4 regions of the Micromonospora sp. NPDC047467 genome follow, and region 4 is predicted to be linked to each of the others. Evidence: riboswitches for the same ligand, from Rfam matches in the RefSeq annotation. Region 4 holds a riboswitch; each other region holds the start of a gene.
What was found. Region 4 has a riboswitch for cyclic di-AMP ahead of ABZ780_RS06660 (hypothetical protein). Riboswitches for the same ligand answer to the same signal wherever they lie in the genome.
Positions count from the first base shown of each region.

Region 1: another riboswitch for cyclic di-AMP. It lies ahead of ABZ780_RS27705 (C39 family peptidase); the one in region 4 lies ahead of ABZ780_RS06660 (hypothetical protein).
Region 2: another riboswitch for cyclic di-AMP. It lies ahead of ABZ780_RS13605 (hypothetical protein); the one in region 4 lies ahead of ABZ780_RS06660 (hypothetical protein).
Region 3: another riboswitch for cyclic di-AMP. It lies ahead of ABZ780_RS04200 (NlpC/P60 family protein); the one in region 4 lies ahead of ABZ780_RS06660 (hypothetical protein).

Region 1 covers NZ_JBEYTO010000012.1:73,119-80,672, reverse strand. Annotated here, with positions in the region: partial or broken gene ABZ780_RS27725 (glycosyltransferase) at 1-334, opposite strand, end outside; gene ABZ780_RS27720 (acyltransferase) at 564-1,790, shown strand; gene ABZ780_RS27715 (hypothetical protein) at 1,884-2,291, shown strand; gene ABZ780_RS27710 (hypothetical protein) at 2,446-3,207, shown strand; cyclic di-AMP (ydaO/yuaA leader) riboswitch at 3,494-3,635, shown strand; gene ABZ780_RS27705 (C39 family peptidase) at 3,881-4,717, shown strand; gene ABZ780_RS27700 (alpha/beta hydrolase) at 4,842-5,588, shown strand; gene ABZ780_RS27695 (CDP-glycerol glycerophosphotransferase family protein) at 5,597-7,282, opposite strand; gene ABZ780_RS27690 (bifunctional cytidylyltransferase/SDR family oxidoreductase) at 7,322-7,554, opposite strand, start outside.
Region 2 covers NZ_JBEYTO010000004.1:232,943-240,496, forward strand. Annotated here, with positions in the region: gene ABZ780_RS13595 (PfkB family carbohydrate kinase) at 1-466, opposite strand, end outside; gene ABZ780_RS13600 (SRPBCC family protein) at 638-1,105, shown strand; gene ABZ780_RS13605 (hypothetical protein) at 1,406-2,425, opposite strand; cyclic di-AMP (ydaO/yuaA leader) riboswitch at 2,479-2,610, opposite strand; gene ABZ780_RS13610 (cation diffusion facilitator family transporter) at 2,751-3,668, opposite strand; gene ABZ780_RS13615 (AAA family ATPase) at 3,774-5,897, opposite strand; gene ABZ780_RS13620 (alpha/beta hydrolase) at 6,005-6,949, opposite strand; gene ABZ780_RS13625 (carbonic anhydrase) at 7,142-7,554, shown strand, end outside.
Region 3 covers NZ_JBEYTO010000002.1:3,697-10,536, reverse strand. Annotated here, with positions in the region: tRNA gene ABZ780_RS04220 (tRNA-Gly) at 115-188, opposite strand; gene ABZ780_RS04215 (zinc metalloprotease) at 392-1,375, shown strand; gene ABZ780_RS04210 (pyridoxamine 5'-phosphate oxidase family protein) at 1,443-1,997, opposite strand; gene dcd (dCTP deaminase) at 2,075-2,653, shown strand; gene ABZ780_RS04200 (NlpC/P60 family protein) at 2,717-3,757, opposite strand; cyclic di-AMP (ydaO/yuaA leader) riboswitch at 3,771-3,906, opposite strand; gene ABZ780_RS04195 (N-acetylmuramoyl-L-alanine amidase) at 4,141-6,114, shown strand; gene ABZ780_RS04190 (NlpC/P60 family protein) at 6,185-6,840, opposite strand, start outside.
Region 4 covers NZ_JBEYTO010000002.1:523,928-531,481, forward strand. Annotated here, with positions in the region: gene ABZ780_RS06655 (carbonic anhydrase) at 1-712, shown strand, start outside; gene ABZ780_RS06660 (hypothetical protein) at 786-1,805, opposite strand; cyclic di-AMP (ydaO/yuaA leader) riboswitch at 1,810-1,940, opposite strand; gene ABZ780_RS06665 (YibE/F family protein) at 2,107-3,474, opposite strand; gene ABZ780_RS06670 (heavy metal translocating P-type ATPase) at 3,911-5,869, shown strand; gene ABZ780_RS06675 (metal-sensitive transcriptional regulator) at 5,876-6,172, opposite strand; gene ABZ780_RS06680 (copper ion binding protein) at 6,324-6,533, shown strand; gene ABZ780_RS06685 (hypothetical protein) at 6,548-7,513, shown strand; gene ABZ780_RS06690 (heavy metal translocating P-type ATPase) at 7,526-7,554, shown strand, end outside.

The sequences.
Region 1 (7,554 bases), on a different contig from region 4:
CGACCGTGCCGGGGGGAAGCCAGTCGTCGCTGTCGACGAACCAGACGTACCGGCCGGTGGCCTCGTCGAGGCCGGCGTTGCGGGCCAGGCCCAGGCCCACGTTGCTGGTCAGGTGCACGACCCGGACGCCGTCGCGCCCGGCGGCGTACGAGCGCAGCATCGCGCCGCAGCCGTCCGGCGAGGCGTCGTCGACGGCGATCAGCTCGACCGCGTCCGACTCGCCCGCCGGGATGTCGGCCCGGATCGATTCGAGGCACTGGTACAGGTACGCCTCGACACCGTAGACCGGCACGACGATGCTCAGCAGCGGTGCGTGCGTCGGCTCATTGACCACGTCGCCACCTTTGACGACGAGAGTGGCCAGTCCCGGAACCTGACGTGGCTGTGGAAGGTGAAATTCCTGAACTCCGGCGAAGCGGAAGGTTAACAACGGCCGCCCGGTTCACCCGGGAGTGACCCGGTAAGGTGCCCCGGTGCGGCCCTTCCGGGCCGTCGCGTCGTTTGACGCGCCCCGGGGAGGAGACATACGTGCTGGTGACCCTGCGGAGCGTCGGGACCCCGGCATGACGAGCACCGCTGACGCCTCGGCGGTTGCGCCCGCACCCGCCGTGGCGCGGCTTCCCTCGCTGACCGGGCTGCGGTGGATCGCCGCGCTGCTGGTGTTCGGCTTCCATGCAGGCACCATGCGGATCATCGCCGAGCCGGACTACAAGGCAGTGGTCGACGGGGTGTTCGCCCTCGGCCTGTCGGGGGTGCAGTTCTTCTTCATCCTCAGTGGCTTCGTGCTGGTCTGGTCGGCCCGCCCGGGCGACTCGCGGCGAACCTTCTGGCGGCGGCGGGTCGCCAAGATCTATCCGAACCACCTGGTGCTGTGGGCGGCGGCGCTGCTGGTCGCCTGGTGGTTCGCCGATCCGGTGCTGCCGGCGGCGGCCCTGGAGAACCTGCTGCTGTTGCAGGCCTGGGACCCCCGGCCGGGCTGGTTCTACAGCATCAACACGGTGAGCTGGTCGCTCTCCTGCGAGTTCTTCTTCTACCTCTGCCTGCCGCTGGCGCTGCCACTGCTGCGCCGGGCCCGTCCGTCGACGCTCTGGGTGCTGGTCGTCGCGCTGCCGCTGGTGATCCTCGCGCTCTGGCCGGCGCAGCAGTTGGTGCCGGAGGTCAGTCGGTGGTGGTTCACCCAGATCTTCCCGCCGGTGCGGTCGCTGGAGTTCTGGCTGGGTGCGGTGGCGGCCGAGTTGATGCGCCGGGGGCTGTGGCGTGGTCCCGGCCTGACGACGGCCACCGTCATCTTCGTGGCGACCTGGGTGGCCGCCTCGCAGTGGATCCGCGCCGAACTGTGGACCACCCTGCTCGCGGTCGCGTACCTGCTGGTGATCACCGCCGCCGCGGACGCGGATGTGCGGTCCCGGCGTTCGCCGTGGCGGTCCCGCCCGCTGGTCTGGCTCGGCGAGGTCTCCTTCGCCTTCTACCTGGTGCATGTGCTGGTGATGACGAGCGTGCTGCGCTGGAGCGGGGACTGGGGGACCGGCTTCCGTGGCTGGCGTGGCCCGGCGGTGGTGCTCGGGTTCCTGGTGGTGAGCCTGGTTCTTGCCGGGTTGCTGCACCGCTTCGTCGAGACGCCGCTGATGCGCCGGCTCGCGCCGCGCCGCGCGGCCCGACCGGCGGCCGTCCCCCGGCAACGGACCGGCGACGCCGAGGCCGCTGGCAGTGAGGCCGTTGGCGGCGAGGCCCGTGGCAGCGGAGGCACCGACAAGCCCGACGAGCGATCGACGTACGCCGACTCGCGCTGACGGGGTCCATCCTGGTCGGACGCGGTCGGCGCGGCGTGGGTCGACACGCCCGGTGCCGATGCGCCCGATCGGGGCCGGCGGTAGCGTGGGACCGTGCTTCCGGTCGCCCTCACCTGTCCCCTGTGGTGGGTGGCGCGTTGGGCGACACGGGTGCTGACCGGCCTCGCCGTCGTCGCCGCCCTCGCGCTGGGCGCGGGCACCTCACCGGGTGCGCCGTCGACGGCGGCCGCCGGGGCGTCGACGGTCGCCGTCGGGTCGGCCGTGTCGTCGTACCGGCCCGCCTCGGTGGTCGGCGTCGGGCACCCGGCCTCCGCCGCCGAGATCACGGCCGACGAGGCCGGCTCGGTGCGCGCGACCGACCCCCAGCCGGCACCGCCCGGCGGCGAGGGTGCCCTGCCCGCCGCCGCGGTCGGGCTGCTGCCGGTGGGCCCGGCCGCCGACCGGTTGCCCCGCGCCGACGACCCGGCCAGCGCGGGTCCTCGCGCCCCACCCGGGCGCTGAGCCCTCGGGACGCCCGTCCCGAGCCCTGCGGGACGCCCGTCCCGCCACCGCACCTGTCGACACACCGCTCCGCACCCCGCCAACCCGTGGCCCGCCCTGGCCCGGACGGTCGTGCGGCTTCCCATCGCAACGCTCTCTTGCCGAGGTGCCGACCATGGAGACCGTCGTCTTCTACCAGTTCCTGACCGAGGTGCCGCAGGCCGCCGCCATCTGGTCGGCCCTGCTCCTGCTGGCGCTGACCGTGCTCGCCGTCCTGGTCGCCCGTCCCGAGCGGGACACCCCGGCGGTCGACCCGGCGCCCACCGCCCGGGAGTTGGCCGCCGCCGAGGCCGCAGACCTGCGCCGGTACGCCGAGGAGGTGGCCGTCGCCGCGGCCGGCGCGGCGCAGACCGCCCGCCGTCGGCGCGCCGACTGGCTGACCGCTCAGGAGCAGGTGGAGCAGGCCTGGATCAGGTACGACGAGGCGGACGCCGCCGCCCGTCGGTTCGCGGGCGCCGGGGCGCTGCCCACCCCGCGTACGCCCCGCACGCCCACCGAGTACGCGGCCCGGGAGCGCTACCTGCACCAGGCGGCGATGGCGGCGCACTGGCGGGGAGACCTGGCCATGCGGCAGCTCAGCGACGTGTTCGGCCACCGGCACGGTTGGGATCCGCGCCGGCACCCGGTGGAGCAGGAGGCGCTGCTCCACCGGGCGATCCGCAACGCGAGGCGGGCCGACTACGAGGTCGCCGCCGCGCGGGAACGGTTGGCGTGGCGCGACGCCGAGTTGGCCGCGTCCTCGGCGCGTGCCCTGGCCGACGAGGCGTACGCGGCGGCGGCTCGGCTGCGGCCGACCCGGGCGATGCCCCGCCGAACCGTGCGGGTGGCGGCCCTTCCGGCTGCTGCGGCGCGCTGGCGTCCGGCCCGGGTGGGCTGAACGCCCCGAATATTCGGTGAGCCCGGTCACACCTTCCGGAAACCGGGCGGCTGACGCGTTCGGCCGGATTGTTCGCGCGGATGTGTCGGCATTGTCGACGACCTGTCCGCTTGTCGACCTGAGGTGCCGCCGTAACCGCTCGTCCCATCGAGTCACGTCAGTGGCAATACGCCCAGAAATTGTCGCGCCGCCTGAGGTTTACGCAGCTGAACCAGGCTTGGCAGGGTTCAGGCCGGCCAGTAGTGTCGTCCCGTCCGGTGCGGTAATCGATCGCAAGTGGCGACGCCGCGCTGACCCGCTCAATCGTGATCAACGAACCGGGGACCCACCAGTAAGTCCGGGGTGAATCCGCGAGCCACGGCCCGCGGTAGGGCGATCTTCCCGCCCGAATCCGTCAGCTAACCCGGTAGGCGGTGTCGGAAGGAGTTCCATCCTCATGCAGCACCCCTGCACCCCTCGGCCATTCCTCCGCCTTCACGGCGTAGCGGTACCCGCGCTTGTCCGTCTCGTGACGGTGAGCTGACCCCCCCCGGGTCACCGCCTTTCCCGCCCGGCCGTGCCGGGCGTTCCCCTGAGCGGTTCACCATCCGCGGACCACGGTCCGCGCGCTGGCGCCTGCCCGAATATCGGGCTGCCCCGGTGTGCCGCTCTCCCCCCGAACCGTGGAGGAACCGTGAAGCACACCCTGCAGCGTCAGCTGCGTCGTCTCGCCACCGAACGTCCGTACCAGATCGCCGCCGCCTCCGTCGCGGCCCTCGCCATCGCGACCACCACCGGCACCCTGGTTGCCGGCGGCGATGACGCCCCGGCCAGCCAGCACACCGCGACAACGGTCGCCGAGATGCGCAGCGACACCGCCGCCTCCCGCAGCGAGGCCCGCGTCGCGTCCCCCTCGGCCAGCGCCGCCCCGAGCACTGCCGCCCCGTCCGCCAGCGCCGCGTCGCCCGCCGCCAAGGCCAGCAGCGACCCGGACGTGACCGTCAAGAAGGCGGCACCGAAGCCACCCGCCACCAAGGTGCTCGACTACGACTACCAGGTGCAGAACACGTACTACAACTGCGGCCCGGCGGCGACCCGCAACGCCCTCAGCGCCGCCGGCATCAACCGCACCCAGAATCAGCTGGGCGCCGAGCTGGGCACCACCGAGATGGGCACCAACTCGGCCCTGGACACCACCCGGGTGCTCAACGCCGAGGTCAAGGGCTCTCCGTACCAGACCCGGATGTTCGCCGGCTCGCCCAGCCCGGCCCAGATGGACCGCCTCCAGGCTGATGTCGTCACCGCGATCACCGACGGTCGCGGCGTGGTGGCCAACGTGGCCGGGGACGCCGTCGACACCAACGGCGGCTGGCACTCCTACGGCGGCGGGCACTACGTCGCGGTGGTGGGCTACAAGGACGACGGCCGTACCGTCCGGATCGCCGACTCGGCCGACGCGGCAAACGCCGAGTACTGGATGACCACGATCGACCTGGCCAACTGGATCGCCACCCGGGGCTACTCCGCCTGACCCAGGTGGAGTCCGAAGACGCCGCGGGCGCCGACCCCCACGAGGGGCCGGCGCCCGCGGCGTCTTCGTCGATGCCGGGGCGACGGCTCTCGTCGCGGGCTGCGAACCGTGGGAGACTGCGGCCGTGGTGGATGAATCGGGTGGTCACGCCGACCGTAGGCCGGTCCTGCTTCTGCTGCACGGCATGGGGGCGACAGGTGACGTCTGGCTGCCCTGGGCTCCACTGTTGGAGCAGCACTGGCCCGGGCGGTGGCTGGCACCCGACCTCGCCGGCCATGGCTGGTCGGCCCCGCTGCCGTCGTACTCCTTCAGCGGTTTCGCCCAGCGGGTCGCCCAGGCTCTGGCGCCCGGCGACCGCATCGTGGTGCTCGGGCACTCGCTGGGTGGGGTGGTCGGCCTGGCGCTGGCCGCCCGCGCGGCCGGGACGCCGGTGGACGCCGTGGTCGGGTTGGGCATCAAGGCCGTCTGGTCACCGGACGAGCTGACCCGCGCCGTCGACCTCGCCGCCCGCCCGGTCAGCTGGTTCGCCAGCCGCGCCGAGGCGGCCCGCCGCTATCTGCGGGTCGCCGGCCTGGCCGGCCTGGTCCCGCCGGACGATCCGATGGTGGACGCCGGCCTGCGCCAGGTCGACGGTCGGTGGCGCCTCGCGATGGACACGAGCGCGTTCGCCGTCGGCGAGCCCGATCTCGCCGCGCTGCTGGCGGCGACCGACGTGCCGGTGGTGCTGGCGCGCGGCGAGCACGACCCGATGGTCACCGACGCGCAGCTCAAGGAGTACGGCGTGCCGGTCGCCACGCTGCCCGGGCTCGGGCACAACGCGCACGTGGAGGACCCGGCGGCCGTGCTGGCGCTGCTGGACGCGTACCGCTGAGCGGTGGGTCAGGTCAGGGGAGTGAGCTGCGCCGGCCGTTCGGTCGCCTGGTGCGTCGGCGCCAGCTCCCGGCGGGCGGCGGTCAGGAACGCCTCGGCGTACGCGTCGGCGGGGAAGTCGCCCAGGTAGCGTCGGCGGGTGGCCCAGCGCGCCTCGGCGAGCGGGTCGGTGTCGAGCAGCGAGGTCAGCACCTCGACCGCGTTCGACATGTCCCGCCGCAGCACGTAGCCCGACCCGGCCAGCGGGAAGTTCTCGGTGAACCGGTCGCCCTCGTCGCCCATGTCGGTGACCGCGTACGGCTTGCCGGAGTAGAGGTAATCCGAGATCACCCCTGACACGTCGGAGATCAGGGCGTCGGAGCGGTTGACGCACTCGGTCAGGCTCAGCTCCCGGGCTGCCGCGCCGACCACGTGCTGCCGCCCGGTGCGGCCCCGGTCGGCGACCAGCAGTTCGGTGAGCCGGCCCAGCTGACGGGCCGAGGTCGGGTTCTGCGCGGTGTAGGGGTGGGCCCGCAGGATCACCGTCGCGCCGCGCTCCAGCAGCCGCCGCAGCAGCTCCTCGGCCACCGGCAGCGAGCAGTAGTCGGCGTCGGCGTGGTGCCCGGTCCAGGTCGGCGTGTACAGCACCGTGGGGTGGGCCAGCCCGGTCGCCGGCTCGGGGCGTACCTCGATCGACTCGACCTGGGGTCGGCCCACCACGACGAACTTCTCCGCCGGGATCTGCACCCCTGCGCGGGCGTACCGGTCGATCGCCGCCGGACCGGCCACGAAGATCCGGTCGAAGATTCCCGACACCGGGTTGGCGCTGGGCGCCTTGTCGCTGTCGCCGTGGTGCAGCTGCACGTGGGTGAGCTGGGTGAACCGGATGCAGTGGCTGTTCTTCGCGCCATGGTTGACGTAGAAGGCCACCCGCAGGCTCGGCACCAGCGCGTCGTCCATGGCCCGCAGGGTGGGGCAGTAGACGACCGGCGCGCTGGTGGCCGCGGCGATCGGCGCGAGGAACTCCGGCTCTCGCACCATGACCATGAACGGGCGGCCGATCCGCTCCAGGTACGGCAGCCACATGGTGACCTGGTACTCGGAGCCGGGCGGCGCGGAGAAGTGGAGCAGGAACTCCGGCTGGTGCCGACGCAGCGCGCGGGCGACCGGGCCGCCGCCGCTGCTCGGCCGGAACCGTCGCCGGGCCAGGTCCAGCGCGACGGCACCGGCGCCAGCGCCCACGAGCAGGCTGGCGGCCAGTGCGACGGTGGCGGGCAGGGTGAGCGCGGCGGCCAGGGCCACGGCGGCGAGCAACCCGAGCAGGCCCACACCGAGTTGACCGGCGATCAGCGGGGTCCAGGTCCGTACCGGCAGGTTGGCCGCCCGGATCTCCAGGTTGCCGGCGGCGCGCAGCGGCCCCACCAGCAGCACCAGCCCCAGCAGGACCAGCGCGGTGGCGACCAGCGCCAGGTCGACCCCGTCGTCCAGGCGCCGGGAGTAGCCGACCAGCACGGCGGCGGCGATCAGCGCGGTCTCGGCGACGAGGTCGGCGCCGGGCCGGATCCGCTGTTCGGCGGCGGCCGCGACCAGCGCGGCGATGGCCAGCGCCAGCCCCCATCCGGTGGCACCGGTCAGCGCCACCACGACGAACGCCAGTACGGCCAAGCCGACGCTCAGGCACCGAGCGGCCAGCTTTCGGATCAGGTCACCACGCATGCCGCTCCGTTCGCCGCCGTCCCGCTTCCGGTGCCCGCGTCAGCTCGCGGCGATCGTGCCGGCCGACACCTCGACCCGCCCCGACCCGGGCTGGGCCGGCACGGTGGCCTGCGTCGGCCCGTCGCCAGGCGCCCGGCGTACGTCGATGACCTGGCCGGTCAGGTCGGACACGAGCACGTCGAGCGACGACTGGGCGACGGCCTCCGCGGCGAGCAGGGTGTGCTCCGGCTCCTCGCCGAAGGCCCGCGTCCGCATCGGGGTGGCCGTCCGCT
Region 2 (7,554 bases), on a different contig from region 4:
TGCCGTTGGCGCCGAGATCGGCGGCGAAGCGCCGGTACACGTCGGCCGGGACCAGCCACGGCGCGTTGGGCCCACTGAGGACGCTCACCTCGGCGCGGAGGCCCTCGCCGAGCGCCAGGTTGTACAACTCGTCGAGCTCGTGCCGGCTCAGCGGCTGCCCCGGCACGTCGGCGACTTCCTGCCGGGAGCCGTCCCGACGGTCGTGCACGTACCCGCCGCTACCGGAGTCACGGACCACCACCTTGAGGTCCACGCCCTCGCTGACCAGCAGTGGCTCCAGCACCTGGCCGATCTCGCCGCCGAGTGCGGCGCAGAGCACCACGTCGACCCCGAGCGACAGCACCATGCGGGCCTGCCAGACACCCTGCCCGCCGGGGTGCAGGTGCAGTTCGGGATGGTCGTTCGGCTGGTCCACCGTCACCGTCAGCTGCGGAGTGGGCGCGAAGACCATCACGTGCCCGCTCACCGAGCATCGCCGTTCATGTCTCCGCCCTCCGTCACGACCGGTGATATCCCCACAGCCGACGGTAGTGATAACGCGCCGCGAATGCCGGGGCAACGGCCGGCGTCCGTCCGGGCGTTGCCAGCCTGACCGGGGTACGGGACGATCGTGCGACCATCGACGGCAGGAGACGGTGTGTTCAGCAGCGATACGTTCAGCTACACCGTCCAGGCCCGCTGCTCACTCGCCGACGCGGCGGCGTTGCTGAGCGACCTGACCCGCCAGGGCGAGCTGCATCCGCTGATCATCCGGGTTCGCCGGGTCCCGCCCCGGCCCGGCGCCCGGGCCAGCTACACGATCAACGACCGGCTGGCCGCCGGCCCGCTGCGCTTCAAAACCACCTACCAGGCGGACGTGCTGGTCTGCGAGGACGACGAGATCGTCACGGTGGCCCGCCAGTGGCCGGCCACCACGGTGCGCAACCACACCCGGCTACGCACCGAGCCGGACGGCCTGGTCCGGATCGACGTCGAGATCACCCTGCGGGCGCCAGCGCCCCTTTTCCGGTACGCGTTTCGCCAGGCCAGAGCCGCCCACCTGGCCCTGGCGACCCGACTCGGCGCGGCCCTCGACCGCACCGACAACCCCCCAACCCCCGCCTGACCACACCCGCGCCCACGCCGCCCCGCCCACGCGCGCCGTGCCGCCGCGCCCTCGCGCCCTCGCGCGCCGCCGCGCCGCGCCGCGAGCCGCGTCCTGTGCGCGGCGACCTCGCCATGATCGTGCTCGATCCAGGATGTAGTGGCCTCCGGCTGCTTGCGAGGCCACTACATCCTGGTTGCAGCGCGATCATGGCTGGCGTTGCCGGGCAATCGGGGTGCGGCCGGTGCCAGGCCAGCCCGCTCAGCGGCCTGAGGGCCGACGGCCGGCGCCCCACATCGGAGAGGCGCCGGCCGGGTCGGGTCAGTACACGGACAGGTGCACGTGGTTGGTGTGATCGCTGGACGGGTCGCCGCCCGCTCCGCTGTAGGACTTCCACCCGCTGCTGGGTAGCCAGATCTGCCTGTACCAGATCACGTACAGCACGGCGAGTCGGTCGGCGTTGCGGATGAAGTACGCGGCCAGGTTGTTGCCGTACGTCTTGTCGCCGCCGGTGGCGTCTCCGCCGAAGCCGTTCTTCTGCGCGGCGAAGTCGCAGGCCCGGCCCTTGGGGTGCTCGCCGGAGCCGCCGGAGCGGTGGCAGGAGACGTACCGGGTGAAGCCGGCGGCCTTGGCCTGGTTGAGGGCGTGCAGGGTGCGGGGGGTAATGCAGCCGTTGGCCGGGGTCGGGTCGTTGACGCTGCACGACTCGGACGGCCAGGAGCCGTCGGAGTTGCGCGGCGCGGCCTTGGCGTTGGCGCTGGAGGTGCCCCGGTTGGAGTTGGTGTCGGCGGTGGTGGTCTGCGGCTTGGTGGTGGCCACGGTCAGGGCTCGCTCGGCCTGTTCCTTGCGCTTGGCCATCACCTCGACCTGCTTGCGCTGCTCGCGGATCTCGCCGTCGAGGGCGACGCGGGTGCGGTTGGCCTCGTCCTTGGTGGCGAGGAGGTCGCGCAGTGCCCGGTCCTCGTTGGCGGCGACCACGTCCAGCGCGGCGGCCCGGTCCATGAAGCCTTCGGGGGTGTTGGTGCTGAGCAGCGCCGAGACGGTGCTGAGCCGGCCGGTGCGGTACGCGACGCCGGCGATCTGACCGACCTTGCCGTTGCGCTCGTTCATCTCGGCTTCGGTGGTCTTCAGTTTGGTGGCGAGTTGCTGCTGCCGTTGTACGGAGGTGTCCAGGGCGCGCTTCGCGTCGAGGTAGCCCTTGCTGGCCGCTTCGAGCTGGGCCCGCAGGGCCGGGGTGCCACCCTCTTCGTCGTCGCTGGGTGCTGCGGCGGCCCGCTGGGCGGCCGGGGGAGCGGCCGAGGCTGCGCCGGCCGGGATCGCGACGCCGAGGGTGAACATCATGACGATCAGCGCCGCCAGTCGGGCGGCGGGGGGTCGTGCTGGTGCCACTATGCGTGTCCTTCCGTTAGCCGCCGACCGGGTTAGCTGACGGGTTCGGGACGGAAGATCCCTACCGCTGACGCGGATGCACCCCAGGAACGTGGTTCCCCGGTTCGCCCTCTCGGGCGATTAGGCGGCGGCCCCCACCGGCGCCGGGAGGGCGCCGCCTGGTGGTGGCCGAGACCGAGCCTACCGGTGCCGCTGGGGCAGGTGCAGCCAATGTGACGGACGGTGCCTACGTCGTCACCGTGAATGTCGACTAATGCGATGAAATCTCGGCAAATTGTCACCAGGTGACGGCACCGCAGGCACCGGGTGCGGCCCCGGGCTCGATCTGGAGCGTGGCGTGCTCGATCCGGAAGTCTTCCTGGAGGGCGGCACGCGCGGCGGTGAGCACGGCGCCGACCTCCGCGCCGGGGGCCATGGTCAGGTGTGCGGAGGCCACCTCCATGCCCGAGGTGAGCGTCCAGACGTGCAGGTCGTGCACCTCGACGACGCCGGGCACGGCGGCCAGCCGGTCGTGCACGGCGGTGACCTGGAGGTGTTCCGGGGCGGCCTGCACCAGGATGCGGACCGCGGCGCGGCCGAGCCGCCAGGTGCGCGGCAGGATGAACACGCCGATGGCGACCGCCACCAGTGGGTCGGCCCACCACCAGTCGGTGACCGTGATGAGCAGTGCCGCCCCGATCACGCCGACCGAGCCGAGCAGGTCGCCGAGCACCTCCAGGTAGGCGCCCTGGAGGTTGATGCTCTCCCGGGCCCCGGTGCGGAGCAGGGCGAACGCGACCACGTTCGCGAGCAGGCCGAGTACGGCCACCGCGAGCATCGGGCCGGCCACCACCTCGTGCGGGTCGCCGAACCGGCGGATCGCCTCGATCACCACGTAGATCGCCACGCCGGAGAGCAGGACGGCGTTGGCCAGGGCGGCGAGCACCTCGAGGCGGTAGAGCCCGAAGGTGCGCTGCGGGTCGCCGGTGGCCCGTTGGGTGGCGGTGATCGCGGCGAGCGCCATCCCGATGCCGAGCACGTCGGTGAACATGTGCCCGGCGTCGGAGAGCAGGGCCAGCGAGCCGGTGTGCAGGGCGGCCACCGCCTCGACCACCATCAGGGTGGCGAGCAGCCCGAATGCCGCCCAGAGTCGGCCCCGGTGCTGGTGCGCGGCATTGGCGACCGAGGCGTGGTGGTGGTCATGACCTGCACCCACGACACCCACCCTCCGTTGCCGTCCGGGACCGGGTCAAATGTATGCTCACATCGCTATGTATGCAACTGTCCGGCAGTGCCGACTCCGGGCCGCGCCGATTCGGATTCAGCCGATCGGGTCGATGGTGGTGAGCCGCTGGGTGGCACGGGACAGCGCGACGTAGAGCGTGCGTACGCCCGCCCCCGGATCCGCCCGGATCTCGCTCGGTGCGACAAGCACCACGCCGTCGTACTCCATGCCCTTGGCCTCCAGGCTGGTCACCACCTGTAGCCGCGACGCGCCGAGCGCGCCGAGCCAACCGGCGACCTCGTCCCGGCGGGGGACCGGCGTGATCACCCCCACCGTGCCGTCCACCTCGGCCAGCAGGCCGGCGGCCGCCTCCACGACCGCGGTCTCCAACCCGGCTGCCGGCACCACCAGCTCCACCGGGTCGACCCCGGTGGAGCGGACGGCCCTCGGCAGCGGCAGGTCCGGATAGAGCCGGCGGATCTCGGCCGCCGCCACCGCGAAGATCTCCGCCGAGTTGCGGTAGTTGGTGGTCAGCGTGAAGTCGTGCCGCTTGCGGCGGCCCAACGCCTGGTCCCGGGCTCGGGCCAGCTCCTCCGGGTCGCCGGTCCACGCGGTCTGCGCCGGGTCGCCCACCACGGTCCACGAGGCCAGCCGGCCGCGCCGGCCGATCATCCGCCACTGCATCGGCGAGACGTCCTGCGCCTCGTCCACCACCACGTGCGCGTAGTCCCGGTAGTCCGCCGGGCGCTCCCGCGCCGCCGCGCGGGCCGCCCGCTGGCGGTCGCCGAGGGTGGTCAGCTCCCGGACCCCACCGGCGAGCTGGAACGGGTCGCGCCGGGCCCGCGCCGGCTGCGCCGGCTTGCCGAGCAGCGCGTCCAACTCGTCCAGCAGCGCGATGTCGGCGATGGTGAGGCCGTCGGTGTCCAGGCTCCGGTACGCCGCCTCGAGCAGCCGGATCTCCGCGCCGGAGAGGATGCCGCCGGCGTACCGACGCAGCCGGTCCGGACGGGCCAGCCAACCGAGTACGTGCCGGGGGTGCAGCCGGGGCCACCACGCCTTGAGGAACTCGCGGAACTCCGGCCGCTCGGCGATCTCGCCCTCGAAGGACCGCTGCTCCGGCAGCCGGCCGGTGCCGGTGTTCAGACGACGGGCCTGCGCCCAGAGCGCGGCGAAGATCCCGTCGAAGCCGGCCCGGCGGGCCTCGTTGCGTCGGGCGCCCCGGTGCAGCGCGCGGTCCCGGATCGCGTCCAACTCGGCGCGGTCCAGCCGCAGCAACCCGCCCCGGTAGAGCAGCCGCAGCTCACTTGGCCCGCCCGGCACCGCGTCCCGGGCGGCCTGCTCCAGCACCCGACGCATCCGCAGCGAGCCCTTCACCGCCGCCACCTCCGGCGGATCGGTGCGGGTGGCCGTCATCCCCGGGAAGAGCGTGCCCAGCGAGTGCAGGGTCGCCGTGTCCTCGCCGAGCGAGGGCAGCACCGAGGCGATGTACTCGACGAAGACGGTGGACGGGCCGACCACCATGATGCCGCCACCGGCGTACCGGCTGCGGTCGGAGTACAGCAGGAAGGCCGCCCGGTGCAGGGCGACGGCGGTCTTGCCGGTGCCCGGTCCGCCGGCGACGATCGTCACCCCGGAACCGGGCGACCGGATCGCCTCGTCCTGCTCCCGCTGGATCGTCGCCACGATGTCCCGCATGCCCCGGCCGGTGGCCTGGGACAGGGTAGCCAGCAGCGCGCCGTCGCCGACCACCGTCATCCCCTCCGGCGTGGCGGTGGGATCGAGCAGGTCGTCCTCGATGCGGGTGACCCGCTCCCGCCGGGACTGGATGGTCCGGCGCCGCACCACGCCCAGCGGCTGCGCCGGGGTGGCCTGGTAGAACGCGGCGGCGGCCGGCGCACGCCAGTCGACGACCAGCGTGGTGGCGTCCTCGTCGCGGATGCCGAGCCGCCCGACGTGCAGCACCTGACGGTCCCGCAGGTCCAGCCGGCCGAAGACCAGTCCCTCGTGTTCGGCGTCGAGGGTGTGCCGACGCTGCGCGGCGTGGAAGACCATCGCGTCCCGTTCGACGAGCGCGCCGAACGTGCCCACCCGGGCCATCCGGTAGCCGTCGCGCTCGGCGCGGACCGCGGACTGGCGCAGCTCGGCCAGGCGGGCGTACACCCGGTCGAGGTGCCGTTGTTCGACGGCGATCTCCTGCTCCAGGGCGGTCTGGTCGGTCAACGCACGCTCCTTCGATGTCGCCGGCGAGCGGCGCGAACCGCGCGGGCCAACCGCAGAAGGGTACGGCCCTCGCTCCGGTCCGGCGCGCCCGAGGTGCGGGAACGTGGTCAGGCACCCGTCCTGACGGCGCTCGCGTCGCTGGCCCGCGGCGGCGGTTCGGCGAGCACCCGACGCAGGACGCCGGTCAGCGCGGCGTTCACCTCGTCCGGACGCTCCATCATCAGCATGTGCCCGGCGCCGGAGCAGATGGTCAGCTCGGTGGCCGGCAGCGCCGCGGCGATCGACTCGGCGCACGGCGGCGGGGTGAGCCGGTCCCGGTCGCCGACCAGGGCGGCGGCGGGCAGGTGCGCGAGCGTGGCGAGGGTGTCCAGCCGGCGCTGGGCGCCGATCGAGGCGCGGAACCCACCGATCGAGCGCAGCGAGGCGTGGGCCACCGCCGAGGTCACCAGCCGGATGTCGGCCGGGTCGCAGCGGTCGCCGAAGAGCATCCAGCGGATGCTCGGTTGCAGCGCGCGTAGCAGCGGCCGGGGCGGTCGCCACGAGCCGCACCGGGCCAGTACGCCGGCCCCGGTCGTCTCGGCGAGCCGGATCAGCCGGGTGATCCGCGGCGAGAGTCCGTAGGCGGTGTGCGTGTGCCCCTCGGCGGTGGTCGAGACGAAGACCAGGCCGGCCGTGCGGGCGGCGAAGTGGGCGGGATGGCGGTGCGCGTACTCCATGATCGTCATGCCGCCCAGCGAGTGGCCGACCAGGACCACCCGACCGGCCGGCGCCACCGCGTCGATGACCGCCGCGAGGTCGTCCCCGAGCTGAGCCAGGGTGGCTGTGGGCAACGCCATGCAGCTGGACCGTCCGTGGCCCCGGGCGTCGAAGGTGACCACCCGCACCGCGCCGTCCGGCATCCCGGTGAGCGCGTCGAGTTGCCGGTGCCAGGCGCGCCCGTCCAGCGTCCAGCCGTGCAGCAGGATGGCGGTGACCGGGGCGTCCGCCGGCCCCGTGGTCTCGACGTGCAGCCGCACGCCGTCGGGCAGACCGACCTCGAACCGCTCCGGCATCGCCACCTCCCAGGGCCGCCAGGAACCACCAGCACCGGGATACCCGGCGGTAACACCGGCTACCCGCCATGACACCACGCCAATCGCGCCGAGGCGAACATTCCCGACCCGGCCCCCGCCCATCGTCGGCGGGCCAAGCTGGACGGCATGGGGTCGGCGCAGGCAACGCCCGGACCGCCGGTGGGCGGACCGGTGGCTCAGGGAAGACAGGCCGGCGGTACGCCCCGGGCCGCGCTGGCCGAGCTGCTCGCCGGCAACCGGCGCTTCGTCAGCGGCCAGCCGGTGCACGGGCACGACGTGACGGCCGCGGCGGCCGCCTCCGGTGACCAGCAGCCGTACGCGGTGGTGCTCGGCTGCATCGACTCGCGGGTGCCGCTGGAGGCGATCTTCGACCAGACCTTCGGCGCGATCTGCGTGATCCGCACCGGCGGGCACGTGCTCGACCGCGCGGTGTGCGGCTCCATCGAGTTCGTGGTCGGCCAGCTCGGCGTACCGCTGGTCATGGTGCTCGGCCACGAGCGGTGCGGGGCGGTGGGGGCCGCGGTGGACGCGCTGCGCAGCGGCCAGCGGCCCGGCGGGTCGCTGGCCCACCTGGTCGACGAGAT
Region 3 (6,840 bases), 520 kb from region 4:
AGAAGGCCGGCAGGAAGCGTGGCTAATGGCCCGTGGATGGCCCATCGGGCGCTGGCGGCCCGTGGAACATCGAAAGCCCTGGCGGGACTCGCGTCCTTGCCAGGGCTTCGATCGTGGAGCGGGTGACGGGAATCGAACCCGCACTGTCAGCTTGGGAAGCTGATGTTCTGCCATTGAACTACACCCGCGGGCGGCACCACTGTACCCGAGTCGCCGAGCCGGTGCACCCAGGCATCCCCGCGTGCCGACAGCGGGACGCGGGCCAGCAAGAAGTTTCCTCACGGCAACATATAGTCGTTCTCAAATGCATCGATGGGTTGTAACGTCTGCCACACGTTCTCCGCCATGGCGTGACACACCCCCTGCCGCGCCGCCAGAAAGAGGTGGGCCCATGGGACTCCGTCCCAACCTGCTGACCCGGCGTGCCGCCGGTGTCGCGTCGACAACCCTCGCGCTGCTGCTCAGCACCGCCGCCGTAGGTGTCGTGCCGGCTGCTTCAGCCCTCTCGGCAGCGCCTGGTGGCGCCTGCGTGGAGCCGGCCGACAGCCACGCCAACGCCCGGATGAGGCCCGGCGGTGCGGCCAAGCACGACCCGAACGAACTGACCGCCGACCAGGTCCGCGACCGGGAAGCCGACCTCGCGGCGGCGTTGCGGGAGCGCGCCAACTTCCGCACGGGTGCCGGCGCGACGGCACTGGCCACCGTCACCATCCCGGTGGTGGTGCACGTGATCCAGGAGAACAGCACCCGGGCCGGCGGCAACATCCCGGACTCGCTGGTCACCGCCCAGATCAACGTGCTCAACCAGGCGTACGCCGGCGCGACCGGCGGCGCGGTCACCGCGTTCGCCTTCCGCCTCGACAAGATCAACCGGGTGACGAACCCATCGTGGTACCCGATCGTGCAGGGCTCGTCGGCGGAGCGGTCGATGAAGTCCTCGCTGCGGGTGGGCGGCAAGAACACGCTCAACATCTACCTCGGCGAACTGAGCAACAACCTGCTGGGCTGGGCGACCTTCCCGCAGCGGAACCTGAGCAGCATGGACGGCGTGGTCGCGCTGAACGAGTCGCTGCCGGGCGGCACCGCCACCAACTACAACCAGGGCGACACCGGCACCCACGAGGTGGGTCACTGGCTGAACCTCTACCACACCTTCCAGGGTGGCTGCGGTGGCTCGGGTGACAGCGTCAGCGACACCCCGGCCGAGGCGTCGCCGGCCTACCAGTGCCCGACCGGGCGCAACACCTGCTCGGCGGCCGGGCTGGACCCGATCACCAACTTCATGGACTACACCTACGACTCGTGCATGTATCAGTTCACCCCGGGACAGGCCAGCCGCATGCTGACCGCCTGGAACGCGTACCGCGCGGCCTAACTTCTCCGCGTACCACCGGTGCCGGCTCCGTCACGACGAAGCCGGCACCGGCGTCTTCGGGCGGTGGTCAGGCGGCCGTGCACTGGACGTCACGGCTGAGACGGGTCGGGCGGGTCTGGGGTACGCCGAGCGGCGCCGCAGCCGTCGGGGCGTGCGGGTCGAGCCAGACCCGAACGGCCGGACGGCTCGGCGGGAGACCAGGAATGCCCGTGATCTGGTGCTCGCGGCGGGTCAGCATCGCCACGTCGACGGTGAACTCGAAGAGCCGCCAGTCGACCTGCGGCTCCGCTCGGGCGGTCTGCGCCAGCCGGGCCACCCGCGCCGGATCGGTCACCGGCCAGGCGTGCCCCGCCACGTAAGCCTCGTCGTCGCTCTCCTCCGGTGGGAACGAGTGCAGCGCATAGCGGCCGTCCCGCTCCAGGTCACGGCGCTTCGGCGAGTCGATGATGAAGCAGAACAGACCCTCGTCGGTGATGACCGGGGAGACCGGATGGACCCGGGGACCGCCGTCGGCGCGGACCGTGGCCAGGTAGCCGAAGCCCGGCCCGTACTGCTGCAGGAGAACGCGGATCCCGTCGGCGAGTCGGGGCTCGTCGGCGGCGAAATCGGACCAGGAAGCCATGCCGGCATTCTATCGAACAAATGTACGAAGAGCGACCTCGACACGCTGGTCACCGCGTGCCTCGCTATGGTGGTCCGATGCTGCTCTCCGACCGCGACCTGGTCACCGAGATCAAGGCCGGCGCGCTGGGCCTGGACCCTTTCGAGCCCACCCTGGTCCAACCGTCCAGCATCGACGTACGACTCGACCGGCTGTTCCGGGTCTTCAACAACCACCTCTACACGCACATCGACCCGGCCATGCAACAGGACGACCTGACCTCGGTGGTCGAGGTGCCCGACGGCGAGCCGTTTGTGCTGCACCCGGGCGAGTTCGTGCTCGCCTCGACGCTGGAGGTGATCTCGCTCGGCGACCAGCTCGCCGGCCGCCTGGAGGGCAAGTCCAGCCTGGGCCGGCTCGGCCTGCTCACCCACTCCACCGCCGGCTTCATCGACCCGGGCTTCTCCGGTCACGTGACGCTGGAGCTGTCCAACGTGGCGAACCTGCCGATCACCCTCTGGCCGGGCATGAAGATCGGGCAGCTCTGCATCTTCCGGCTCTCCTCGCCGGCCGACCACCCGTACGGCTCGGTGGTCTACGGCTCGCGTTACCAGGGTCAGCGGGGGCCGACGCCGAGCCGCTCCTGGCAGAACTGGCGGGCCTGGCCGACCCGCTGAGGGTCGGGTCAACGACGAGGGCCCGCCGCGACGGATCGCGACGGGCCCTCGACCAGCAGAGGCTCAGCCTGGGCGGCCGTAGCTGTGGATCGGGCCGTCGTCGACCTTCTTCATCTTGACGGGTTGACCGGCCTGGGACGCGTGCACCACCCAGCCGTTGCCGACGTACATGCCGACGTGGTGGATGTCGCTGTAGTAGAAGACGAGGTCACCGGGGCGCAGGTCGGCGCGGCTGACGTCCTTGGTCACCCGGCTCTGCTGCGCGGCGTTGTGCGGCAGGGACACCCCGGCCTTGGCCCACGCGGCCAGCATCAGCCCGGAGCAGTCGTACGAGTTCGGGCCCTCGGCGCCCCACACGTAGGGTTTGCCGATCTGGGCGCAGGCGAACTTGACCGCCGTGCCCGCGCCGCCGCCGGGGTAGCTGGCCGGGCAGGGCGCCGGACGCAGCGGACCGCCGCCGCCGTTGCCGTACACCTTGAGGCGCAGCTTCTGGAGCTTGTCGATCTCGGCGTTGATCTGCTTCTTCTTCGCCGCCAGCTGCGCCTCGGTCAGGGTCAGCTGGGCCACCATCTCGTCCAGCGGCGCCTTCTGCCGGGCCAGCTCGTCACGCAGGTCGGACACCTGCTGTACGTCCTGCTGCTGGTTGTGGGCGAACCGGTCGAGCATCTCCAGTTGGCCGACCATCTCGCTGGGTGACCGGCTGCCGAGCACGGCGTTGACGGTGGAGACGTTCTCGCCCATGTACGCGCGGACGGCCAGGGCGCTGACCTTGTCCATCGCGGCGTCGACCTGGCGCTCCAGCGGAGCGATCCGGGCGGCCAGGGCGTCGGCCTGCTTGCGTTTGGCGGCCAGGTCGGTGCGGGTGGCGTTGTGCCGTTCGATGATCGGTTCGAGCTTGTTCCAGTCGGCGTCGATCTGGCGTTCGATCTCGGCGACGGACGGGTCCGCGTGGGCCGCCGTGGCGCTGCCGGTCAGGACGACGGCGACGCCGACCAGGGCGGCGAGGGCGGTGGTGAAGCGGGGCCAGCGTGGACGCGGCGCGGTCGGTGTCGGGTCGGCTGACGCCGACCGCCCGGACGACGGCCGCGGGGCATGAAGTGCCACCGGGGTTCCGTACTCCTTCTTCCTGACCGCCTACCGGGTTAGCTGACGGGTTCGGGCGGGAAGTCGGCGCCCTACCGCAGTGACTGCGGATTCACCCCGGGGAACCTGGGTCCCCGGCTCGCTCGCAAGCGACTCGGCGGTGTCGGTCCGTTACTGCCCGGGACGGGCAGACCTGCCACCGGGCCGACAAATGACCAGAGTAGAGACGGCCGTTACCAATCCGCAACCCGTGGGGCCGTGACACTCCGTACCGATCCGGAGGGGTCACGGACCGTGGGCGAAAGTTTCCTTCCGGACGTGTGCATACATGGAAAGGTATTGACGCAGACTCCCGGCCGGCGGGAGGGTGGCCTCACCCTTACCCACGCAATCTAGGGGGTTCGATGCGCCATCCAACCCTGTCGTCCGGCCGGCACGCACTGCTGGTCACCGCCGTGGTCGCCGCGACCGCACTACCGTTGCCCGCCGGTCCGGCCGCCGCCGCAGCCACCGCCGACCGCCAGCAGCAGTACGCCGCCGCAGCCAGCGAGTACGGCGTACCGACCGCCGTGCTGCTCGGCGTCTCCTATCTGGAGTCCCGCTGGGACAGCAACGCCGGCACACCGAGCACCAGCGGCGGCTACGGCCCGATGCACCTGACCGACGCCCGGCACGTGACCGCCCTGCCCGGACGCGGCCACCACGACGCCGGCACCGAGGACCCGCGCGGCGACGACTCGCGTACCACGCTGGCACCCCGCCACACCGCAGACTCCGCGCCGCCCAGCGCGGCCCTGCAGACCGTGGACGCCGCCGCCGCGCTGACCGGGGCGGCCCCCGAGTCGCTACGCACCGACGCCAACGTGAACATCCGCGGCGGGGCAGCGCTGCTGGCGGCGTACCAACGGGAGTTGGGCGCGCCGGTCGGCGCCGGCAGCGACCCGTCCGCCTGGTACGGCGCGGTGGCCCGTTACGCCGGCGCGGACAGCGCCGACGCCGCGGCGGCCTTCGCCGACGAGGTCTTCACCACCATCGGCGCGGGCGAGTCCCGGGTGACCGACGACGGTCAGCGGGTCACGCTGCCAGCCCGCACGGTACGGCCGGAGCGTTCCTGGCTGGACCGGCTGGGTCTGCGCAAGCTCGCCCGCCCGGATGGTCTGGAGTGCCCGCGCACCATCTCGTGTGAATGGATTCCCGCGCCGTACGAGGCGTTCGGCGACGGGGACTACGGCAACCACGACCTCTCCGACCGGCCCGCCCGGCAGAAGATCGAATACATCGTCATCCACGACACCGAGGCGAGTTGGGCGACCACCCTGAACCTCGTCCAGGACCCGACGTACGTGAGCTGGCACTACTCGCTGCGCTCGGTGGACGGGCACATCGCCCAGCACGTCAAGACCAAGGACGTTGCCTGGCACGCCGGCAACTGGTACGTCAACGCCAAGTCGATCGGGCTCGAACACGAGGGCTTCGCCGCGCAGGGCACCTGGTACACGGAGGCGATGTACCGGACGTCCGCGAAGCTCGTCCGACACCTCGCGCTGCGGTTGGGCATCCCGCTGGACCGCCAGCACATCATCGGCCACGACAACGTGCCCGGCACCACCGCGTCGACCGTGCGCGGGATGCACTGGGACCCGGGACCGTACTGGGACTGGACGCACTACTTCGACCTGCTGCACGCGCCGCGCCTGGACACCGGCACCCCGGCGACCGGCCTGGTCCGGATCGACCCGGACTACGCCACCAACCAGCCGGCGTTCATTGGATGCGTCACCCCCGGCGTTCCGTGCCCGCCGCGCGGATCGTCGTCGGTGGTGCTGCGCACCGCACCGGCCGCGGACGCGCCACTGGTCAACGACATCGCGCTGCGCCCCGACGGCACCCCGAACACGATGGAGGTGTCGGACCACGGCGCCCGCGCCTCCGCCGGCCAGACGTACGCGCTGGCCGGGCGGCAGGGTGACTGGACGGCCATCTGGTACCTCGGGCAGCGGGCCTGGTTCCACAACCCGAAGACCGCACCGACCGCCACCTGGACCGTCGGCGTGGTGGTCACCCCGAAGCCCGGCCGCGCCACCATTCCGGTGTACGGGCGGGCGTACCCGGAGCAGGCCGCCTACCCGGCCGGTGTGCCCTACCAGGCGATCTCGCCGTTGCAGTACACCCTCGCCGCCGGGCAGCGGTACGCCGTCGGCGCGGTGCTGCCCGGTGAGTACTACCGGGCCAGCACGGTCGACGGCTCCTCGCCCGGCGACTGGACGGTGATCCGCGGCGAGAACAGGTACGTGCAGATCCAGTTCGGCCACCGCATCATGTACGTCAACCTGGCCGACGTGCAGGTGCTGCCGTCCCCGGTGGGCGCGCCGCGCTGACCGGCGTACCGCTGAAAACCGCGACGGCCCCCGGTCGGTGACCGGGGGCCGTCGTCGTGCCTGGTGGGGATCAGCCGGGTCGGCGGAACCCGGCGACCGGCATGTGGTTGATGCTTGCCACCTGCACCGGTTTACCGGCGCGCGGGGCGTGCACCATCTGGTCGTTACCCAGATAGAGGCCGACATGGTGCAGGTCGCTGAAGAAGAACACCAGGTCACCGGGGCGGGCGTCGGCCCGCGAGATGGCCTTGCCCTCGTTCCACTGGTTGCCGGTGTGGTGGGTGAGGCTGATCCCGGCCGACTTGTAGGCGTACTGGGTCAGGCCCGAGCAGTCGAACGAGTTCGGGCCGGTGGCACCCCAGACGTACGGCTTGCCGACCTGCTGACAGGCCGTCTTGATCGCCTTCTGGGCCGCCACGTTGACCACACCGTTGATGGTGGGGCAGCCCGTGGTCTTGACCGTGGTCTTGGGCAGCGACGCCTCGAGCTTCTTGATCTCGACGTCGATCTGCTTCTTCTTGGCCGCCAGGTCGTTCTGCTGCTTCGTCTGGGTGCCGATCAGCGCGTCGAGCTTCTCTTTCTCGGCGTCGTACTTGGCCCGGACGGCCAGCACGCCCTCGACCTCCTTGCGCTCACGCGCGGCGAGTCGGTCGAGGAGGGTGAGTTGCTCGGTGAGGGTGTCCGGCTTGGCGCTGACCAGCAGCGCGCCGATCTCCTGCGAGGGGC
Region 4 (7,554 bases):
GCCCGGTGGGCAGCCGGGCCCGCAGCGGGCCACCGAGCGGGCATCGGCGCTCAGCGAGCCGGCCCGAGCGTACGCCGAGCTGGCCGACGGCAACCGACGCTTCGTCAGCGGGGCTCCGCGCCACCCCAACCAGGACGCCGAGCATCGGGCCGCGGTGGCCGACGGCCAGCACCCGTTCGCGGTGATCGTCGGCTGTTCCGACTCCCGGTTGGCCGCCGAGATCATCTTTGACCGGGGCCTGGGTGACCTCTTCGTGGTCCGCACCGCCGGGCACATCGTGGGCCCGGAGGTGCTGGGCAGCGTCGAGTACGCGGTGACCGTGCTCGGCACCCCTCTGGTGGTGGTGCTCGGCCACGACTCCTGCGGTGCCGTGCAGGCGGCCCGTGAGACGGCCGCCACCGGCACCTCACCCGGAGGGCATCTGCGCACGGTGGTCGACGCGGTGCTGCCCAGCCTGCGGCGAGCCACGGCCGAGGGAGTGGACGACATCGACGGCATCGTCGACATCCACATCGCACAGACCGTCGAGATGCTGCTCGGGCAGTCGCCGGTGCTGGCCGACGCGGTGGCGCAGGGGCGGTGCGCGGTGGTGGGGGTGTCGTACCGCCTCGCCGCAGGTGGAGTGCGTCCGGTGACCCCCGTACCGGCCGGTGCCGCGACGCTCGACGTGCCCGCCGCCCCGGACGGCCCGGCGGCGCCCGCCGCCGCCTGACGTAGCCCGAGACCCGCGACGAGGGCCGCCCCGCGCGATGTGGGGCGGCCCTCGTCGACTGCTGTAGGCGTGGTCAGAGCAGCGACATGTGGACGTGGTCGGTGTGGTTCGACGGCCCGCTGTACGAACTCCACCCGGTCGCCGGGAACCAGATCTGTCGGTTCCAGATCACGTAGTAGATGCCGAGTCGGTCGGCGTTACGGATGAGGAACGCGGCGACGTTGTTGCCGTACTTGCGGGTGTCCTCGTTGTGCCACGGGGCGAAGCCGCTCTTCTGCAGCGACCAGTCGCAGGCGCGGCCCTTCGGGTGCTCCCACGGCCCGCCGGGGCGGTAACAGCCGACGAAGCGGTTGAAGCCGGCCAGCTTGACCTCCTTGTACGCGTGCAGCGTGCGGGGCGTGACGCAGCCGGAGGTGGTCGGGTCGTCCTCGCTGCACGACTGCGGCTTCCAGTCACCGTCGGCGGTGCGACCCGGGCCGATCTTCGCGACCCGCGAGGTGGCATCCACCAGGCCGCCGGTGAAGCCCTTCCCGCCGACGAGGGAGAGCGCCTTGTCCGCCTCGCTCTTGCGCTTCGCCATCAGTGCGGTCTGCTTCTGCTGCTCGCGGACCTCCGTGTCGAGGGCCAGCTTGGCCTGCTCGGCGCGGGCCTTGACCGTGTTGACCTCGGCGAGCTTCTTCTCGTTGACCATGTTCATCTCGTCGAGCGTCGCGGCGCGCTGGACGAAGGAGTCGGGAGCGTCGCTCTCCAGCAGCATCGCGATCGCGCCGATCCGGCCGGTCCGGTACGACTGGGCGGCGATCTGCCCGACCTGCGGGGCCAGCGCCTCCAGGTCGGCTTTGGCCCGGTCGACCTCTATCGCGAGCTCCAACTGCCGCTTCTTGGATTTGTCCAACTTGGACTTGGCGGCGGAGTAGTCGCGGTTGGCCTGCTCGATGACGTCGTTGAGCAGCTTTGGCTCGCTGTCCTCCTCGTGCCCGGACGGTGTGGGGGTCGCCGGGGCGGCGTGGGCTGGGAGGGGCCCGGCAAGCACGGTCAGTGCGGCGATCACGGCCACCACGGGTGTCAACCAGCGGCGTAGGGGTGCCGTCACAATGTTCCCTTCCGTCGACCGCCGACCGGGTTAGCTGACGGGTTCGGGGCGGAAGTGGCCCCTACCGCTGCTGCGGATTCACCCCACGTGCCTGGGTCCCCGGCTCGCCGGTTGGCGATTGGGCGGTGGCACCGCAGGCGCCGCTTCGCGCCTACATCGGTAACCGGCAGCGAGGTTACCCGAGAGTCGACCGGGTGAGCTACGCCTGGATGCCCACCAAAAGCGTCATTTCGCCATGGCGTTGAGTGACCAGTGACGTGGCCTCCAGGACGACTGCCCGATCCGGTCACGCTGAGGAGTGTCACCATGCCGTATCTGTGCTCCTGTTCGACTGCGGCCACGGATCGGTGGCGGTGGGTGGGGGTGGGGTCCGCGTCTGGTCCGGCCCGTCGGGTCGACCCGTTCGCGGTGAGCCGAGTGCCGCCAGTGCCTCTGCCCGGTCCGGTCGGGGGCGCGGGGCGGGAGCATCGGCGGACGGGGTGGCATCCGACCGCCCGGCCGCGGTCACCACCGCGGCCAGCCCGGTGGTCAGCGGCACGGCGGCGATCAGGCCGAGTGTGGCTACCGCGCTGCGAACGATCTCCTGCGCGAGGAACTCACTGGTGAGGATCTGCGCGATCGGCCGCGAGTCGGCGGTGAGCAGGAGCAACAGGGGGAGTGACGCGCCCGCGTACGCCAGGACGATGGTGTTGACCGTGGAGGCGATGTGGGCGCGGCCGACCCGGGTGGCCGCCCGGTAGAGCTGCAACCGGGTCAGCCCCGGGTTGGCGTTCGCCAACTCGGTGACGGTGGCCGCCTGGGTGACCGTCACGTCGTCGAGCACGCCGAGCGACCCGATGATGATCCCGGCGAGCAGCAGACCGTGCAGGTCCACGTCGCCCTGGAACATCGACAGCGTCGTCGCCTCCTCACTGCCGAAGCCGGTGAGGTGGGTGGCGGCCGTGGCGATGGTGGCGAGGACGCCGGTGAGGATGAGGCTGCCCAGGGTGCCGAGCACCGCGACCGAGGTCTGCGCGGTGACCCCGTGCGTCAGGTAGAGCACCACGAACATGATCAGCGCGGCGCCGACCACCGCCACCAGCAGCGGTGACCCCCCGGCGGCGATGCCCGGCAGCACGAAGGTGAGCAGGATCGCGAAGCTGGCCGCCAGCCCCGCGAGCGCGGCGAGGCCCCGCCATCGGCCGAACGCGACGATCGCGGCGGCGAAGACCACCGCCAGCCACAGCAGCGGCGTTCCCCGCTGGTGCTCGGCGATGTTCCAACTGCTGGCGGCGGGATCGGTCGGATCGGTCAACTCGACCATGATGACCTCGTCGCCCACCGCCACCCGGGGCGCTCCGGGCCCGGCGGGGACCGGGGTCTGGACCTGCTGCCCAGCGCTCGGCCCGTCCTCCACCCGTACGTCCACCGTGCCGCACGGCCCGTCCCCGGCGGCCGATGTGCCCTCGGGGTTCGCCGCCGGCGGGCAGGGCTCGGTCACCACCCGGGTCACCGTGCCGTGGTATCGCGGCACGTCCGCTTCGCCACCGGCGCGCGGTGACCCGTCGCGCGGCCAGAGCACCACCGCGGCGAGGACGGTGGCCACGAAGAGCGGCACCACCGTCGCGACGAGGATCCGTCGCACCCCCGGCGGGGCGGGCGGAGCGGAACGGCTGTGGTCGGAACCCAATGCGAGAACTCCCAACGATCCGGTGCGGGGTACGTGTCAGCGGACCGGTCGGTTCACCGTTGACAGGGAAACGGCTGCGAGAGGCGCGATGGACCGCCGACTGACGATCGTTCGATCACGGACGGTAATCGCCCGGCACGGTTGACCGGCAGTGGCGCCACGACGTGGTGGCGCCGCAGCCTGGGTGTGCGGCGTCGTATGGAGAGTCATCCTGGGAAATGCTAACCAGGCCACAGCGGGCTTGCAGTTCGTGACGGGGTGTCGGATAGGCGAACCACTCGCGTGGCGGCCACCGGCGGGGCATGTTGGAGGAATGCCCGCTCCGTCAGCGCCCGACCCCGACCGCCAGCGGCACGCCACCCCCGCCGCGCCCACGCAGCACGCGGAGCACGACAAGCACGCGGGGCATGACAAGCACGTCGGGCACGATCCGGCGATGTTCCGTCGCCGCTTCTGGGTCTGCCTGGTGCTCACCATCCCGGTGGTCCTGACCAGCCATCTCGTCTCGGATCAGCTGGGCCTGAGCGACGTACCGGGCCGATCCTGGGTGGGCCCGGTGCTCGGTTCGGTGGTGTTCTGGTGGGGCGGCTGGCCGTTCCTGGTCGGCGCGGTCCGGGAGGTACGGGACCGGGCACCGGGCATGATGCTGCTGATCGCGATGGCGATCACCGTGGCCTACACCGCATCGCTGGCCACCAGCGTGGGCGCCTTCGACCTGGACTTCTGGTGGGAGTTGGCCGCGCTGGTCACCATCATGCTGCTGGGGCACTGGCAGGAGATGAAGGCCATCGGGCAGGCGCGGGGCGCGCTCGCGGCGCTGGCCGCGCTGCTGCCGGACGAGGCCGAGCGGGTGGCTGCGGACGGGCGGGTCGAGGCGGTGCCGGTGACCGACCTGCGGATCGACGACGTGGTGCTGGTCCGCCCGGGGGGTCGGGTGCCGGCGGACGGCCGGATCGTCGAGGGTGACGCCGAACTGGACGAATCGATGATCACCGGTGAGTCCCGGCCGGTAGCGCGGTCGACGGGCGATCGGGTGGTGGCCGGTACGGTGGCCACCGACTCGGCTGTCCGGGTCCGTGTCGAGGCGCTCGGTGAGCAGACCGCCCTCGCCGGCATCCAGCGGATGGTCGCGCAGGCGCAGGCCTCCGGTGGCCGGGCGCAACTGTTGGCCGACCGGTTCGCCGCCGCGCTGTTCTACGTGGCCACCGGCACCGCTGTGCTGACCGTGCTGGTCTGGACCGCGCTCGGTCAGCCCGACGAGGCGGTGGTCCGCGCGGTCACGGTTCTGGTGATCGCGTGCCCGCACGCGCTCGGTCTGGCCATCCCTCTGGTCGTCGCGCTCTCGACCGCGCTGGCCGCGCGGTCCGGAATCCTGATCAAGGACCGGTTGGCGTTGGAGCGGATGCGGACCGTCGGCGCGGTGCTCTTCGACAAGACCGGCACCCTCACCCGAGGCGAGCACGTGGTCACCGACGTGGTGGTGGCGGCGGGCACCGAGCGGGGCGAGGTGCTGCGGATCGCGGCGGGCGTCGAGTCGGACAGCGAGCATCCGCTGGCCCGGGCGATCGTGACGGCGGCCGGGCGTGCCGGCCCGGCCTCGGCTGCCAAGTTCCGATCGCTGCCGGGCCGCGGTGTGCAGGCCACCGTCGACGGTACGGAGTACGCGGTGGGCGGGCCGGCGCTGCTGCGGGAGCTGGGCCTGTCGCTCCCGGCGGAGTTGGAGGAGGCGACCGGGCGGTGGTCGGCGCGGGGCGCGGCGGTGCTGCATCTGGTGCGGCTGCCGGGGACCGTGCTCGGCGCGTTCGCGTTGACCGACGAGGTGCGTCCGGAGGCTCAGCGGGCCATCGGCGAGCTGCGTGCCGAGGGCGTACGGACGATCGCCATGATCACGGGTGACGCCCGTCCGGTGGCCGAGGCGGTCGCGGCCCAACTCGGCTTCCGGCCCGGAGTCGACGAGGTCTTCGCCGAGGTGCTGCCAGCGGAGAAGGACAGCCGGGTGGCCGAGCTCCAGGGGCGAGGGCTGACCGTGGCGATGGTCGGCGACGGAGTGAACGACGCGCCCGCGTTGGCCCGAGCGGACGTGGGCATCGCGATCGGGGCGGGCACCGATGTCGCGATCGAGTCCGCCGGGGTGGTGTTGGCGTCGTCGGACCCGCGCGGGGTGGGTGCCGTGGTCCGGCTGTCCCGGGCGTCGTACCGGAAGATGCGGCAGAACCTGGCCTGGGCGGCGGGCTACAACGTGGTGGCGCTGCCGCTGGCGGCGGGAGTGCTGGCCTGGGCGGGTGTGGCGTTGAGCCCGGCGGTGGCCGCGCTGTTGATGTCCGCGTCCACCATCGTCGTGGCGCTCAACGCGCAGTTGCTGCGCCGGGTCCGTCTCGACCCGGCACCGGACTGAGGGTCGTCAGCCGCGCTTCATGAGCCGGCCGACCGCCGCCATCATCTCGGTGGCCATCTCGTCGGCCCGGCCCTCGGCCGCCCCCTCGTGCATGCAGTGCCGGGCGTGCCCGTCGAGCAGGCCCAGGGCCACCTTGTCGAGTGCGGCCTGGATCGCGGAGATCTGGGTGAGCACGTCGATGCAGTAGCGGTCCTCGTCGACCATCTTCTCGATGCCCCGGACCTGCCCCTCGACGCGCCGAAGTCGCGTGAGTAGCTGGTCCTTGCTGGCGGTGTATCCGCGGATCGGGGTCGGTGCGGTCATGGCGACCAGGATAGCGTACCCCTGGGGGGTATGGTACTGTCGCTCTCGCCGGGATACCCCCACCGGGTACCGGTACATGACAAGGGCACGGATCCGTCTCCGACTTACCCCCGGGGGGTATAGGCTCGGAGATGACAGAGGGAGACATTCGATGGTCAGCACGACGTACCAGGTGAAGGGCATGACCTGCGGGCACTGCGTCAGCGCGGTCAGCGCCGAGGTGGGCGCCATCGCGGGCGTGCACGACGTTCAGGTCGACCTCGGCACCGGCCAGGTCACCGTCAGCAGCGAGCAGCCGGTGGCCGTGGAGTCGGTCCGGGCCGCCGTCGACGAGGCCGGCTACGACCTCGTCGAGGCGTGATCGGGCGGCCCGGGATGAACACGGTGACCAGGCTGGGCGGTTTCGCCCTCGGTCTCGCGGCGGTCTTCGGCGCGGCGTACGGGATCGGCCGGGTCGCCGACCCGGCCGCTCCGAGCGCCGAGAGCCGGCACGACGGCGGCGCCGCCCACACCTCGGGCCCCACCGCGCACGACGAGGCGGCCGGTCTGCTCCCCGGTGGCCTGCTCGTCTCCGACCGTGGCTACACCCTCGAACCGGTCGCCGCGCCGGCCGGCGAGTTCGCGTTCCGGATCGCCGGGCCGGACGGCCGCCCGGTGACCCGGTACGACGTGGCGCACGACAAGCGGATGCACCTGATCGTGGCCCGGCGCGACCTGTCCGGCTTCCGCCACGTCCACCCCGACCTCGCACCGGACGGCACCTGGCGGGTCGACAACCCGCTGGCCGGCCCCGGGCAGTGGCGGGCGTTCGCCGACTTCACCCCGACCGGCGGTGAGCCGCTGACCCTCGGGGTGGACGTGACAGTCCCCGGCGCGCTGACCGAACGGCCCCTGCCCGCCCCGGCCACCAGCACCACCGTCGACGGCTACACGGTCACGCTGACCGGTGAGCCGCAGCCCGGCCGCACCTCACCGCTCACCCTGACCATCAGCCGAAACGGGCAGCCGGTCACCGACCTGGAGCCCTACCTGGGCGCGTACGGGCATCTGGTGGCACTGCGCCGGGGTGATCTGGCGTACCTGCACGTGCACCCGGACGGGACACCCGGCGACGGGCGGACCAAACCCGGCCCCGCCGTCACCTTCCTGGCCGAGGTGCCGTCGGCCGGCAGCTACCGGCTCTACCTCGACTTCCGGCACGGCGGGAGTGTGCACACCGCCGAGTTCACCGTCGTGGCCGGCACCCCACCGGCCGACGCCCCGCCCAACGGCGGCGACCCGAGCGGACCCGCACCGACCGACGGCGCCGACCACGGCACCCCCGGCCACGGGCACAACTGACGGGACCAGACGATGACCACCACCAGCAGACCGCTGCCCGA